One region of the Noviherbaspirillum sp. genome, then DNA from elsewhere that is predicted to be linked to it. Evidence: predicted binding sites of a transcription regulator. Region 1 holds the regulator's gene; each other region holds the start of a gene.
What was found. Region 1 encodes LexA, which represses DNA repair genes until DNA is damaged. Its sites were predicted from a motif close to ACTGTATNNNNATACAGT; they were not measured.
Positions count from the first base shown of each region.

Region 2: the regulator LexA is predicted to act here: its motif matches at 1,817-1,834, upstream of V7080_RS14620 (DUF2471 family protein).
Region 3: the regulator LexA is predicted to act here: its motif matches at 2,249-2,266, upstream of V7080_RS04505 (LexA family protein).

Region 1 is NZ_DAIUCO010000082.1:4,574-9,307, reverse strand. Features, by position in the region: gene V7080_RS11555 (inositol monophosphatase family protein) at 1-371, opposite strand, end outside; gene V7080_RS11550 (RNA methyltransferase) at 491-1,267, shown strand; gene lexA (transcriptional repressor LexA) at 1,285-1,947, opposite strand; gene rpsF (30S ribosomal protein S6) at 2,184-2,552, shown strand; gene priB (primosomal replication protein N) at 2,580-2,873, shown strand; gene rpsR (30S ribosomal protein S18) at 2,897-3,181, shown strand; gene rplI (50S ribosomal protein L9) at 3,208-3,660, shown strand; gene V7080_RS11520 (replicative DNA helicase) at 3,819-4,734, shown strand, end outside.
Region 2 is NZ_DAIUCO010000119.1:151-4,884, forward strand. Features, by position in the region: partial or broken gene V7080_RS14605 (NAD-dependent deacetylase) at 1-102, shown strand, start outside; gene V7080_RS14610 (M48 family metalloprotease) at 148-840, opposite strand; gene V7080_RS14615 (hypothetical protein) at 1,113-1,256, shown strand; gene V7080_RS14620 (DUF2471 family protein) at 1,485-1,793, opposite strand; gene V7080_RS14625 (DUF2237 family protein) at 2,058-2,438, shown strand; gene V7080_RS14630 (hypothetical protein) at 2,463-3,182, opposite strand; gene V7080_RS14635 (hypothetical protein) at 3,594-3,854, opposite strand; gene V7080_RS14640 (DMT family transporter) at 4,337-4,666, shown strand.
Region 3 is NZ_DAIUCO010000022.1:25,291-30,024, forward strand. Features, by position in the region: gene V7080_RS04495 (hybrid sensor histidine kinase/response regulator) at 1-828, shown strand, start outside; gene V7080_RS04500 (Bug family tripartite tricarboxylate transporter substrate binding protein) at 975-1,991, opposite strand; gene V7080_RS04505 (LexA family protein) at 2,281-2,748, shown strand; gene V7080_RS04510 (methyl-accepting chemotaxis protein) at 2,882-4,465, opposite strand.

The DNA.
Region 1 (4,734 bases):
TTGCGGGTCGGATCGAAGATCACTGCCTGTGTAATGATGCCGCGCTGCTGAAGCGCAATCGATACGCAGTATTGCGGGAAGCCGTGGATGAAATTCGTAGTGCCGTCAAGCGGATCGATAATCCAGACATTGTCGTTTTCATCATGGAGATTGCTCGATGCGCCGGTTTCTTCGGCAAGGATCGCATGATCCGGATAGGCTGTTTTGAGGACGTCGATGATCGCCTGCTCTGCCGCTTGGTCCACTTCCGTCACGAAATCATTGTGCCCTTTCTGGGTCACCTTGATACGGTCTATGTCGAAGGAGGCGCGATTGATGATCGAAGCGGCACGGCGGGCTGCCTTGACCGCCGTATTGAGCATGGGATGCATAGAGGTTCCGTTAAAATGGCGGCACCGTAGCCTTCTGCCGCACGGAACCGCATATATCGATTAATGAGCGAAGCGGCAACGAAGGCGTGTGCCCCCGACCGCAGATAACGCTATTTTAAATGAACCTGACTCAAACTAGTACCGATCTGTCCGACCGGCTGCGCTTCGTGCTGGTTGAAACCAGTCACCCAGGCAATGTCGGCGCCGCTGCCCGGGCGATAAAGACAATGGGGTTTTCCCGCCTCGTATTGGTCAATCCGCGCTTCGCCGATGTTGCGGAACACGAGGAGGCCATCGCATTTGCAAGTGGCGCGTCGGATGTGCTGAGCGCCGCGAAGGTTGTCGGGTCGATCGAAGAGGCGTTGGACGGGTGCAATTTTGCGGCGGCCTTGAGCGCCAGGCTGCGTGAATTCTCGCCGCCAGTTCTGACGCCGCGCATGCTTGCCAGTCAATTAACTGTCGAATCAGGATTGCAGGCCGCCCTCGTGTTTGGCAATGAGCGCTACGGATTGCCGAATGGCGTTGTTGAAAAATGCAATGCTTTGATCAACATTCCGGCGAATCCGGCATATTCCTCATTGAATCTTGCTCAGGCGGTGCAGGTGCTGGCGTATGAATGCAGCATGGCTGATATCGGAACTGATACCGGCGGGTATCCTGTTTTAGCGTCCTCACCTATTGGCTTTCATGGTCAAGCGGCCAACATTGCGCAAATAGATGGAATGTATGCACACCTTGAAGAGGCACTCATTGCGATCGATTTCCTGGATCCGGATAATCCGAAAAAACTGATGCCGAGGCTGAAGCGTCTATTTTCGAGAACGCAGCTGGAAACGGAAGAAGTCAACATCATCCGCGGCATCGCTACACAGATTTTGCGAACGCGGCCGCGGTAAGGCGATTGTAAAAGCCATTAGCCCCAAGCTCGTAACAAACCAACCGCAAGGCCTTCGAGAGCAAAATCTTCTTGACCGGATGCAACCCGAATTGGCTTGAAGTCAGGATTTTCAGGCAGCAACTCGATCAGCGATCCGGTTTTCTTGTAGCGCTTCACCGTGACCTCATCCCCGAGTCGTGCGACGACGATCTGGCCATTCTTGGCGGAATCCGCCTTTTTGACCGCCAGCAGGTCACCGTCCATGATTCCGATATCGCGCATCGACAGGCCGCGTACCTTGAGCAAGTAATCCGGCTTGGCAGGGAATAGTGAAGGATCCACTGCATATGTTGCTTCGACATGCTCTTGTGCCAGGATCGGAGATCCTGCAGCCACCCGGCCGATTAGCGGCAAACTCAGTTGCATCAGTGAAGCATGGGGAAGGGACATCTGCTGGCCGCCGCGCTTTGGTGCCTCGCCTGTCGCCATGTCGAGCAGGCGGATTCCGCGCGAAGTGCCGGGTGAAATTTCGATTGCCCCTTTGCGCGCCAACGCCTGCAAATGTTCTTCAGCGGCATTGGCAGAACGAAAGCCGAGTTCAGCGGCAATCTCGGCACGGGTAGGTGGGAAACCGGTATTGTCGATGGCTTCCCTGATGAGATTCAAGATCTGTTCTTGGCGTGCAGTAAGTTTAAGCATGGCCGTATTGGCTTCCTGGAAGCGCTGTTTGTAATGACAGCCTGTATTTTTATACAGTACACACCGCTTTGCAAGCAACTTCGCAATTTCATTGAGAATCGGAGCGTTTGCGTTATATAAGGCATTGAATGCATTGAAATTTACCGGATTTCAGGTTATCATCGCCGGCTTTCCTCTTCCCACACTCGTCTTGACGCCGGGGTGGGCGATTATTCAATCTGTCCTAAGGAGATTACATGCGTCATTATGAAATCGTATTTATCGTGCATCCTGATCAAAGCGAGCAAGTGCCCGCAATGATCGAGCGCTACAAAGGTATTGTGACCACACGCGGCGGCAAAGTGCATCGCGTTGAAGACTGGGGCCGTCGCCAGATGGCTTACATGATCCAGAAGCTGGCCAAGGCCCACTATGTTTGCCTCAATATCGAATGCGACAGCGAAACGCTGGCTGAAATCGAAACCGGATTCAAGTTCAATGACGCCGTTCTGCGTCATCTGACAGTCAAGATGAAGAAGGCCGAAACTGCACCTTCGCCGATGATGAAGGCCGTGCAGAAGGAAGATGCTGTCAAGACTCAGCGAGCCGAGGCGCCGGCTGCTTAATTCGCGGCGTATTGCGGTTTGGGGAGCGTGAATCAGCTTTGCCTGGTTGCCACTATTGCCGAGCGCGATGTATTGCGCTACACCCCGGCAGGCATCCCGATCGTGTCGGCAAAACTGCTGCACGATTCGGAACAGGTTGAAGCGGGTGTACCCCGCTCGGTGACGTTTGAGATTTCTGCGCTGGCAGCAGGCGAAATCTCCGGACGGTTCAACCAGGCGGAACTAGGCAAACCTTTTCGGTTCACCGGCTTCCTTGCACGCAAAAACCGCAACAGCAAAAGTCTCGTATTCCATATTGCCGATTTCGAGGCAATCACATAGATCACTAGATACAGGAGCCAATCATGGCATTCGGTAAAAAATTCGATAAAAGCAAGCTCAAGCAAAAGCGCCAGCAGCAAAACCCGCTGTTCAAGCGCAAAAAATTCTGCCGTTTCACCGCAGCGCACGTGGAACAAGTGGATTACAAGGACGTTGATACGCTGAAGGACTTCGTTCAGGAAAACGGCAAGATCATGCCGGCACGCCTGACAGGCACCAAGGCGCATTATCAGCGTCAAGTCGATACGGCCATCAAGCGCGCTCGCTACCTTGCGCTGCTGCCGTACACCGATCTGCACAACGCGTAATTAACGGCTTGAATTAGGAGAAAAACATGCAAGTCATTCTGTTGGAAAAAGTCGTTAATCTCGGCAATCTCGGTGAAGTGGTCCGTGTCAAGGACGGTTACGCCCGCAACTTTCTTATTCCTAAGCGTATGGCCCGCCGTGCGACGGCGGCTGCAGTTGCGGAATTCGAGGCAAAGCGCGCCGATCTCGAAAAAGTCGCAGGCGAGAAACTTGCAGCTGCGCAAGCTCAAGGCGAAAAGCTGAACGGCCTGTCGGTCAAAGTTTCACAAAAGGCCGGCGTTGACGGGCGTTTGTTCGGCTCAGTAACCAACTACGACATCGCTGAAGCGCTGACTAAGCAAGGCTTCCCGGTTGAGAAGGCGCAGATCCGTATGCCGCAGGGCCCATTGAAGGTTGTGGGCGATCATGGCGTGTCAGTTGCTCTTCACACGGATGTGGTTGTTGACGTTACGATCTCGGTGGTTGGCGAGCAGGCTTAATCACTTGCAGTTCAGTAGCAAATGCAAAGAAGCCGGGATTTCCCGGCTTTTTTGTTGACCTTCTGCAAAATATTTCCAATGTTGCAGGTCAGAAAAACTCTTCAATATTCCGCCCCTTCCAACTCTTGGCAGTAGGGCGAGCAGGTATAATTCGCGCCATGAACAACCGCGCCGATCCGCAACTTGAATCCCTTCGTGTACCGCCGCATTCCATCGAGGCAGAACAGTCCGTTCTCGGTGGGCTGCTGCTGGATAACGCCGCGTGGGACCGCATCGCCGACTTTGTGCGCGATGACGATTTTTACCGATACGATCACCGTATTATTTTTCAACACATCGTCAAACTAATCAACAATACCAAGCCGGCGGACGTTATCACCGTGTTTGAGGCACTTGCCAGTTCGGGCAAGGCAGAAGAAGTCGGCGGTTTATCGTATCTGAACGCGCTAGCGCAAAATACGCCATCCGCAGCCAACATCCGTCGCTATGCTGAGATCGTTCGTGACCGCGGCGTTCTACGCAAGCTGATCACGGTTTCGGATGAAATTTCCGGACAGGCTTTCAACCCGCAAGGCAAGGAAGTCAAACAGTTGCTGGATGAAGCGGAATCAAAGATATTTGCCATCGCGGAAGAGGGGGCACGAGGTGCCCAGGGTTTCCAGGAAATCCAGCCGCTGTTGACGCAGGTAGTCGAACGCATCGACGAGCTTTACAACCGCGACAATCAGAACGAAATCACCGGCGTGCCGACCGGATTCGCCGATCTGGATCGCATGACCTCCGGGCTTCAGCCGGGTGACCTGGTCATCGTTGCCGGTCGTCCGTCGATGGGTAAGACGGCCTTCTCCATCAACATTGGCGAGAATGTCGCCATCGAAAGTGGTTTGCCGGTCGCCGTGTTCTCCATGGAGATGGGCGGCACTCAGTTGGCCATGCGCATGCTCGGCTCGGTGGGGCGTCTCGATCAGCACCGGTTGCGGACCGGGCGATTGGTTGATGAAGACTGGCCGCGGCTGACGCATGCGATTCAGAAGATGAACGATGCCCAGTTGTATATCGACGAGACCCCGGCTC
Region 2 (4,734 bases), on a different contig from region 1:
GCGGAGCCGCAGGTCGGACTGCATCGCGACATCGCCATTCCGCTAGGTGCGCTGGATGGAATCACGCGGATCGCCGCGCTGTTGAAAACGCTCAATGCATGAGTGACGCGGTCAGCCCGGGACAGGATAATGCGATGGCAGGCCGTTTCACGGTTCGAGCAGGATCGCCATGCCCTTCGCCATACTCAGGCGGGATGTCGGCAGTGGATGGCTCGCGGCGAGCGTCGACGGTTTTTCCGTTGCGACGAGCTTGCGGTAAAAACTCACCATCGACGCTGCAGGCCAGCCCGCGCGATGCGTGATGATCATGCCGAGCTGGTCTGCCTCGCTTTCCTGGATCCTGGATAAGGAGGCCATGCGAATCTGGAGCGACAGGTCCGAATCCAGGCGGGACATGGTGACATCAAGGGACGTCGCCGGAAGAGGGCTGATATGGAGCACGCTGGACAGGAACTCGCGATGATGGTCTGCCACGGCATGCGCCACCTCATGGCCGATCAGCGTCGCAAGTTCACCATCGTCAAGCCGCAGCCTATGGACGAATCCACTGCCGACCATGAGCTTGCCGCCGGCCATGCAAAATGCATCGATGCCTGGATCGCTGCTGGTATGTATCTCCCAGTTCCAAGCCGCGATTTCCGGTTTGATTGCAGCAGCGGCGCGGATCAGCGAGGCGGCGATGGACTTCACCCGCCGCAGTAGTATCGGATCGTCGTCCAGTTTCCCTTGCTTTGACAAATCGACAAGCATGTCCCAGTACTTGTCGTCGCTCCTGCTGGTCACGTCGGCTTCGCTGAAGTCGAGATCCTGCCAGCGGCCCGTCTCGGGTACTTGAGCCATCGACGTTGAGCAAAGGGATGCGACGAACACAAAACAGGTCAATGCGGATCGCATCATCTTCCTCCCCGATGTTTTAATTCAGCATAGTCCAAGCCCGTGGTTTTGCTAACCAAAAAAGGAGAATGCCATGTCAAGGATGGAGGCCGGCGACGATTCCGCGCGGGGCGCCAGACAGTGTGGTCGTGTTGTTAACTCAACTGCATATTTGCGCAAAATCACATTTTGAAGTTGCATATCTTCTACACTGAATTCACACCACTCAGGAGGCGATCATGCAGAAAACGCTCCATAACAAAATTGCGTTGGGCCGCAGGTATTTCACGGCGTCCGACGATGTCAAAGAGGTGGTGCGAATGTGTGCTGGTGTCGCCGGCGCCTTCCTGATGGCGGTGCTGCTGGGGGCGGCTACCTTGTAGCCGGCTTATCCAGTGGACTTGGGCCACTGCCTGCGGTGGCGATGTCCTGTATGCGATTGGATATGCGCGTCATGATGCAGGCGCTTGCGGGTGCCCGCATGTTCATGCGAACGGATGCGGCAAACCGCTTCGCGGTCTGCCGCATAGAGTTATCCACCTGCTACCAAGTGCTTGTCCACAGGGTAGTCCACAGCCATATCCACAACCATGCCTGTCATGGCCGAATATTTAATGGAGCGTGTGGTATGCGTCCTGGATCATGCTGACTACTTCCGGCAATTCTTCCTGCGCCTCGAGGTCGGCCGGCTCATCCACTTTGGGTACATATCCCCAGCGTGACGAACGCATCATGCGTATATAGCGGGCATCCAGATCGCCGGCTTTCTTGAGGGCGTCGATCGCCTCTTTTTCGATTTCATGTACAAGCCTCCATGTAAGCACATGGCCGGCGGTACGATACCGTTCGACGATCTGGCTGACCGCGAACGACAGGCGGTGTTTTACTGCGAAAAATTCACTTCCGTTGAAGCCTTCCATTGTTTCCAAGTCCTGTTCCCTGCACTGTATAAAAACACAGTATAAATCATCCAAGCGTGCCACGTCAGACCGAATTTTCACTAGAAGATTCGCATTCTGGATTTTGTTTTTTTTCGACGACAAAGGGCATAATCGCCTTATCAATTTCAACATCCCAAGAGGTCCTTGTTGCTTTCCGCGAGCCGGGATGATTACCTGTATTGATGAAATTGCAACGTGCCGATATTGCCGACAACCATTGCCCTGCAACCACATAGACCCGTCATGACTGCCAATCCACCTCCTGCCAGAAATGTGCTGGGCGAGCCGCTGGTTCCCTGTTCCTTCGATCCGCTTACCGGATTCTTCCGCGATGGGTGTTGCAAGACCAGCCAGGAAGACATCGGAACACATGTCGTCTGCGCGATCATGACCGAGGAATTCCTGGCATTCAGCGCCAGCCGCGGCAATGACCTGAGCACTCCGGTGCCCGAGTGGGGTTTCCCCGGCCTCAAGCCGGGCGATCAATGGTGCCTATGCGCGCTGCGCTGGAACGAGGCCTATCTGGCCGGCGTCGCTCCGCAAGTCGTGCTCGAAAGCACGAATTTCAGCGCGCTCGACCATACACCGCTCGAAGCCTTGCAGCGCTACAGCCATCGTGGCTGAGCAGCATGGGGCGGAACGTTGCGCTTACGGCGTTGCCGGATTCGAGATCCAAAGCGCGTTATAGGCGACGGTGCCGTTATAGGGAACGACGTTCCCGCGGTCGATGACCGCATAGTATGTCGTCCCGTTGACCGTAATCCGGTATGCGGCGGCTCTGATGTTGGCGCTTACCCCCGCCTCCGTGAACGTATGGCCGCCCGGACTGAACGCTGCGGCCACGGTTGCGGCGGTCTCGCTATCCTCATCCGCCGTCAGGGTGCCGTCGACGTTGAGCTTAGCATCATAAGAAAACGCGCAATCCTCGTAGACCTTGAAAGACTTTCCCAGAATCTCGTCCAAGCCGACCGGTTGCGCGTTTGCTACGGTCATTGAATACGCTGACTTGAAGCCGGCTGTTCCGTCCATGCTGTTGTCCGCATTGCGGCACAGCTGAAATGCGGAGTTCCCGCCGAAGGCAATCACCTTGGTGAAATCGCCGGTGACCGCAGTTGCATTACCGGCAATGTCAAACCCGCTCATGTTTGCGGTTTTTCCGCCGACAACCATCGTTGCTGTTCCGCTACCGTTCACAGATGCAGTGCCTGTCGATGGCGGCACGATATTGGGTGAACTGAATGCCAGATAGCTGCCTGCTGCCGGAGCGGTTGTGCTCGTCACTGCGGTATTGTTGGAAGAGCTACCGCCGCCGCAGGCCGCGAGCGTCGCGACCATGGAGAAAGCGAGCAACAGGGTATTTGATTTCATCAGAAAGCCTTTTCATCGATTCAACAACTTGCCGCTGGTCTCTTGACCAGCGGCAAGTCATATAGTCTGCCGAATCGGAAAAAGGTTCCTGATGGAATGATTTTGATAGCGAATGTTTTTGTCGGAGTTGATTGCCTGCCAAGTTTCTACATTCCGACTCATTAAAAGCGGAAGTCCTTCACAGTGGCTTTCGTGCGGAGAGGAAGAGCTTTGATTTTAATCAAGCAGCTTTACATGATTAAAATCAATTACTTGAAAGAAATTGCGAAAGTTATGCACAGAGTTAAACACAGAAACTGTGGGTAACTGTCATAAGTGCAACTCGTTTGACAAATATTTGTTTGCAAAAGGTTGCTGGAGGGACCCGCATGCTAAACCTGGATGGCGTGCGGGACCTGTTTCCAAGAGAAATCAGTGATGACGTTCCTGCTTTTTGCCGCCACCTGCGCCTTCGTGGCTGTCTGCCTTGTTGTGGCTCATGGCGTCATGGCTGCTCTTGCCGCTCTGTCCGGCCATGCCGTCCACTGATTGCGCTTCGGCTTCGGTGCGGGCATTCGCCTTTCTGCGCGCGACCTGATCATCCTGCTCTGCGGCGTCGCTCTGCCCATCGAGTTGCGCAGGCAGCTTCGATGCATCGTCAGCTTGATGTTGCGTGGTATTTGTATTCGCCATGGTGTGACCTCAATTGATAAGTTGCTATGGTCATGGTAGACACCCTCGGGACAAGGAAGATTCCGACAATCCGGGCGATTGGCTGGATTCCGTACCGTTAGTCGGAGCAGGTCTCCGACGCGCTTCCGATCGCATCGCGATCGCGCCAGTAGTCTTCGATCCGGCACTTTTCGTTCTCAGGCTGCGAACCGATCACCATGCCGTTTTCCATCGCCCAGAACGTGCCGTCACCGAGTCCTTTCTACAGCCCGATCGATGCTTTCTGTTCCAGACGCCAATCGAAGCGCATCTATCCTTACGGTAACCAACGGCATCGATTTCCGTGCCGATCTGAAAGAAATAACCGGAGGATGTTTTTGTTTCATGTCATTCGGCAGCATTGTTTTCGACGACTTTTTGACGAGTGAATGAACTCCAACTGCTATTTTCGATCTTTTGGGTGTTTATTCAGGATTGATGATTCCCAGGACAAAATGATCGAAATGAAATGGTTCTATCTCGGTATGGCGATTGTGAGCGAAGTGATCGCATCCTCGGCGTTGCGTGCATCGGAGGGCTTCACTCGGCCTTTGCCGACACTTGCATTGCTGGCGGGTTACGCCATTTCCTTTTATTTTCTGTCATTGACCTTGCGCACGATTCCAATGGGTATCGCATACGCGGTGTGGTCGGGCGTGGGCATCTCCCTGATCTGCCTGATCGGATGGATCATGTTCGGTCAAAAGCTCGATATGCCGGCGATCATCGGGCTCGGATTCATCATCGCCGGCGTCATCATTCTGAACGTGTTTTCGAAGTCCGTCGGCCATTGAAAGCGCGGCCGGCCGGATCCATGGCCAAGCTCAGGCAATGCGGGGTCGTGGCGCTCGCATTCGGCTGC
Region 3 (4,734 bases), on a different contig from region 1:
GCGAAGCGGCACCGCCTGACGATGGCCCTGGCATCCGAGACCGCGATCGTGCTCGGCGATGAGAAACGCCTGGTGCAGGTCTTGACCAACCTGCTGAACAATTCGGTGCGCTACACGCCGGAAGGCGGCGATATCGACCTTGCCATCGATGTGCAGGGGGTGCGTATCGTGTTGCGTGTGAAGGATAACGGGATCGGCATGTCGACGGAGTTGCAGCCGCGCGTATTCGACCTGTTCACCCAGGCTGACCGGAGCGCCGACCGGGCGCAGGGCGGATTGGGCGTCGGGCTTGCCTTGGTTAAGAGCCTGGTGGAATTGCATGGAGGCGAGGTGCGATGCAGCAGCGAAGGCATCGGCAAGGGAAGCGAATTCATCGTCACGCTGCCGCGCCTGGCGGAAGGACGTGTGTCCACTGAACAGGGGCCGCATCGCCGGCTCGGGAAAACGGAGAAGCCATTGCGCATCCTGGTCGTCGATGACAATGCCGATGCCGCGACGATGCTTGCGTTGTACCTGGGTGCAGTGGGGCATGAAATCACGGTAGTGCACACCTCGGCCGATGCCTTGGCGCGCGCCGCATCGACGCCCCTGGATGTGTGCATACTGGATATCGGCCTGCCCGAGATGGACGGCTATGAATTGGCGTTGCAATTAAGGGCTCAGAAGCGCACGTCGCACATCAGATTGTTCGCCGTCACCGGCTACGGGCAGGAGCAGGACCGGAAGAGAGGGAAAGATGCGGGCTTCGATCATCATTTCGTCAAGCCCGTCGACACCGCGAAACTTGCATCCATGCTGGCAGACATCACGCCGGGCGTATCGGCATAGAGCGAAACCGGGATCGCCGGGAAAACGACGATTTCAAACGGCTTGCAATCGGCAGGCCCTGGCGGAGTCACGCGTTCAAAGGCCTGTGGCATGTGAAGACGGACGGCGCCCACAGTCGCTCATCGGGGATGCGCCGTCCGGCGCGGCTATTCGATCGTCACGCCCGCTTGCTTTACAACATCCTTCATGCCGCGGTGGTCATTCTGCAGCAGCGTCGAAAACTTCTCCGGCGACATTGCCTGCGGCTCCGCACCCTGCGCGTAAATTGCCTTTTTCATTTCCGGATTGTCCAGCAACCTGTTCACTTCCGCATTGACGCGCGCCACAACTTCCCTGGGCGCGCCGGCCGGCATGAAGAATCCGTACCACGTACTGACATCGAAACCCTTGTATCCCGCTTCCGCCACGGTGGGTACGTCCGGCAGCGACGTGCTGCGCTTTGCCGAGGTGACGGCAAGGGCGCGCAGCTTGCCGGCCTTGATCTGGCTTAATGCCGATGGAACGGACGACAATGCCAGGTCCACGGTGCCGCTCATGACATCGACCAGCGCCGGGCTCGATCCCTTGTACGGCACATGCACGAGTTTGATGCCGGCAGCGGTGTTGAGCGCTTCGCCGGCCAGGTGAATGGTGGTGCCGTTCCCTGGCGAACCGTAGGGTATTGTCCCGGGCGCGGCACGTGCGGCGCTCACGACATCGGCCAGCGTCTTGTACCTGGAGTTGACGGCCGTGACGATCACCACCGGGGTGTATGCCACGTGCGCCACGGCGGTGAAGTCCTTGAGAGGATCATAGGAAAGGGTTTTATACAGCCACGGCGCAACAGCCATGTTGTCTTTCTGCCCCATCAACAGGGTATAACCGGTGGGCGCTGCCTTGGCCGCTTCGCCGACGCCGATGGTGCCGCCGGCACCGCCGCGATTCTCTGCCACGATGGTCCACTTGTTTGCTTCGGCGAGCCTGGTGGCGACCAGTCGTGACAGGATGTCCGTACCGCCGCCGGGTGGAAACGGAATGATCAGCCTGACGGTTTCCGCCGGCCAGGTTTGCGCATTGCCGGTCATGGCGGTGAAGGCAAGCGCGACGGTGACAAACGCCTTCTTCATCAGGATGCGTCGCAAAAAATTTTTTGGAGGGGCGGTGTGCGCTGTGATGGTGTACATGGAATTATTCGAGGGAGAAAAAACAATACGGACAAATGATGCTTGCCATGAGAGTTGAGTCTTGCGGGCATCTCGCCGTTGGAAAAAGAATCATTCTAATAGCAGTCATCGACATCCACATCGTCTGGCTTCTCTTGTCGATCCGGCCAATTCATTGCAGTTTCGGCAAAGCATGCATTGCACTTTGTGCATGACACATTCCGATCCCGTCAAAACGTTGCACTTCTTTTCTTGCTGCTTTTGCGTTCGAAAAATATACTGTTCACACGTACAGCATTTCCACACACCAATGTCCGAACTCATCCGCCTCGGCGAGCTGCCCACGCTCGTACCCGTTATCTGGCCAATCAAGCCGACAGCCAAAGCGGTGGACAACCCGCATTTTCCCGCGAGACGCCCGACCGCCTTGCCGTCGCCGGCCGCGGATTACGTCGAATCGGGGGTGGACCTGAATGACTACCTGGTGAAGCATCGTGTATCGACGTTCGTCTTCGACGTGTGCGGCGAATCAATGCGCCATGCCGGCATCTTCGATGGCGACAAGATCGTCGTCGACAGGTCGGCGGAAGCAGGGCACGGTGCGATCGTCGTCGTGGTGCTGAACGGCGAATACACCGTCAAGCGCTTGCATGCGCGCGGCGACGGCGTGGAGCTGCGTGCGGCGAATCCCGGCTATCCGCCGGTGTTCGTCAAGGAAGGCGAAGAGCTGGTGATTTTTGGTGTGGTCGTCGGCGTCGTGCGGAAGTTGCAGCCTTGACTGCGCGTCCGTCAGCCAACAGGTTCCCGTTCTGAAGGCTTGCGAAGAAAAAGGGAACGACTGAAAAAATGAATGTCGCCGAAGGGGAATGCGGCGATATCAATTTCACCGGTTTCAGAACGACTCAAGCCTGTCATGCCGCTTCCCGGGAAGCCAGAACCAAGGATGTCGATGCGCGGGAGCCGTCGAGCTTGAATACATTCACCACCTGCGCCAGTTGAGCCGCCTGGTCCTGCATCGACGCCGACGCCGCGGTTGCCTGCTCCACCAGCGCCGCATTCTGCTGCGTCACCTGATCCATCTGTGCGATTGCGATATTCACCTGCTCGATGCCGGAAGTCTGTTCCTGGCTTGCCGCCGTGATGTCGGCAATGATGTCGGTCACCCGCCTGACGCATTCCACGATGTTCGTCATGGTCGCGCCCGCCTGGTCGACGAGCTTGCTGCCGTTTTCCACTTTCTCAACCGATGCATCGATCAATACCTTGATCTCCTTGGCTGCCGCCGCGCTGCGTTGCGCCAGGTTGCGCACTTCCGACGCCACGACGGCGAATCCCCGGCCCTGCTCGCCTGCGCGCGCCGCTTCGACCGCGGCATTGAGGGCCAGGATGTTGGTCTGGAATGCAATGCTGTCGATCACGGAAATGATGTCGACCACCTTCTTCGACGATTCGTTGATCGCACCCATGGTATCGACCACCTGGGCGATGACTTGTCCGCCTTCGCTGGCCACTTCCGCCGCGGATACTGCCAGCGTGTTGGCCTGCTGCGCATTGGCGGCGTTCTGCTTGACGGTGGAGGTGAGCTCTTCCATCGAGGTCGCGGTTTCCCCCAGGGAGCTGGCCTGCTGCTCGGTACGTGAAGAAAGGTCCTGGTTGCCGGCGGCGATCTGCGTCGAACCGGTGGCGATCTGGTCGGTGCCGGAGCGAACCCGGGTCACGATTCGGGCAAGGTTCTCGTTCATTTCCTGCAATGCCAGCATCAGCTGGCCGGTTTCGTCCCTGGATTTCACTGCGATATGCCCGGTCAGGTCACCGGTTGTCACACGCCTGGCGAACTTGACCGCCTCGCCGAGCGGCGTGGTGATGCTGCGTGCCAGAAGGATGGACAGCGCCATGCCGACGACCAGAGCGATGGCGGAAGTGGCAATCAGCAGGTTGCGCGAAGCATTGATGATGCCGTGTACGGCTTGAGTGGCATTGGCCATTTCCTTCTCCGCGTTGCGGATGACGACGTCCATGTCCTGCACGATCTGCCGCCGCAGCGGGCTGCATTCCTTGACAAGGAAATCACCGAACTCCGCCACTTGCATTGCTTCGCGAAATTTGCGGGGGCGATTCAATTCTTCGGCCATCTGCGTCAGGCCTTTGCTGACCTTGGCGAAGTCCGCGTCTCCGGCGTAATGCGGTGCCAGGGTCTTCAATGCATCCATGAAGATGGCTTTTTGCTGGTCGACGATATCCAGCTCCCGCTTTGCCTCGTCCATGGTGGTGAAAATGTAGGCATTGCGTGCCGCGATGCCACTCTGGGCCAAAGCCTCGCGGGCTACATACAAAGGTTGCAGGCGTTCCTCGATCACATGGTCTTCCTGCACGACCTTGGCATCGATGCCGAGCATGCGGAAGATCGAGAATGCCGACAGGGCCAATATCATCACCAGCAAAATGCCGAAGCCCAAGGCAAGGCGTGCGCCGATGGTCATGTCTTGTAGTTTCATTTCTATCTTCCGGGAAAATTGCGTCGATCGGCGAGCCGGCCGGCGCCAATGCGGATGTGCAGGCTCTCTATACAACTGATTGGCTCGGTGACTTGACGGTCTCTCAATGTCCAACTTGCCATTGGTACCGCTTTGTTAGGGCTGCTGAACGGAAAAGAGATGTCGCGGTGGCATTGGATGACCATGCATGCAATCCGGCGGCTAATGTGAAGGGCGATCAGCACGGGGAAACCGCAGCCGGCCGGCCACGGCAAGCATTCATGCGCCTG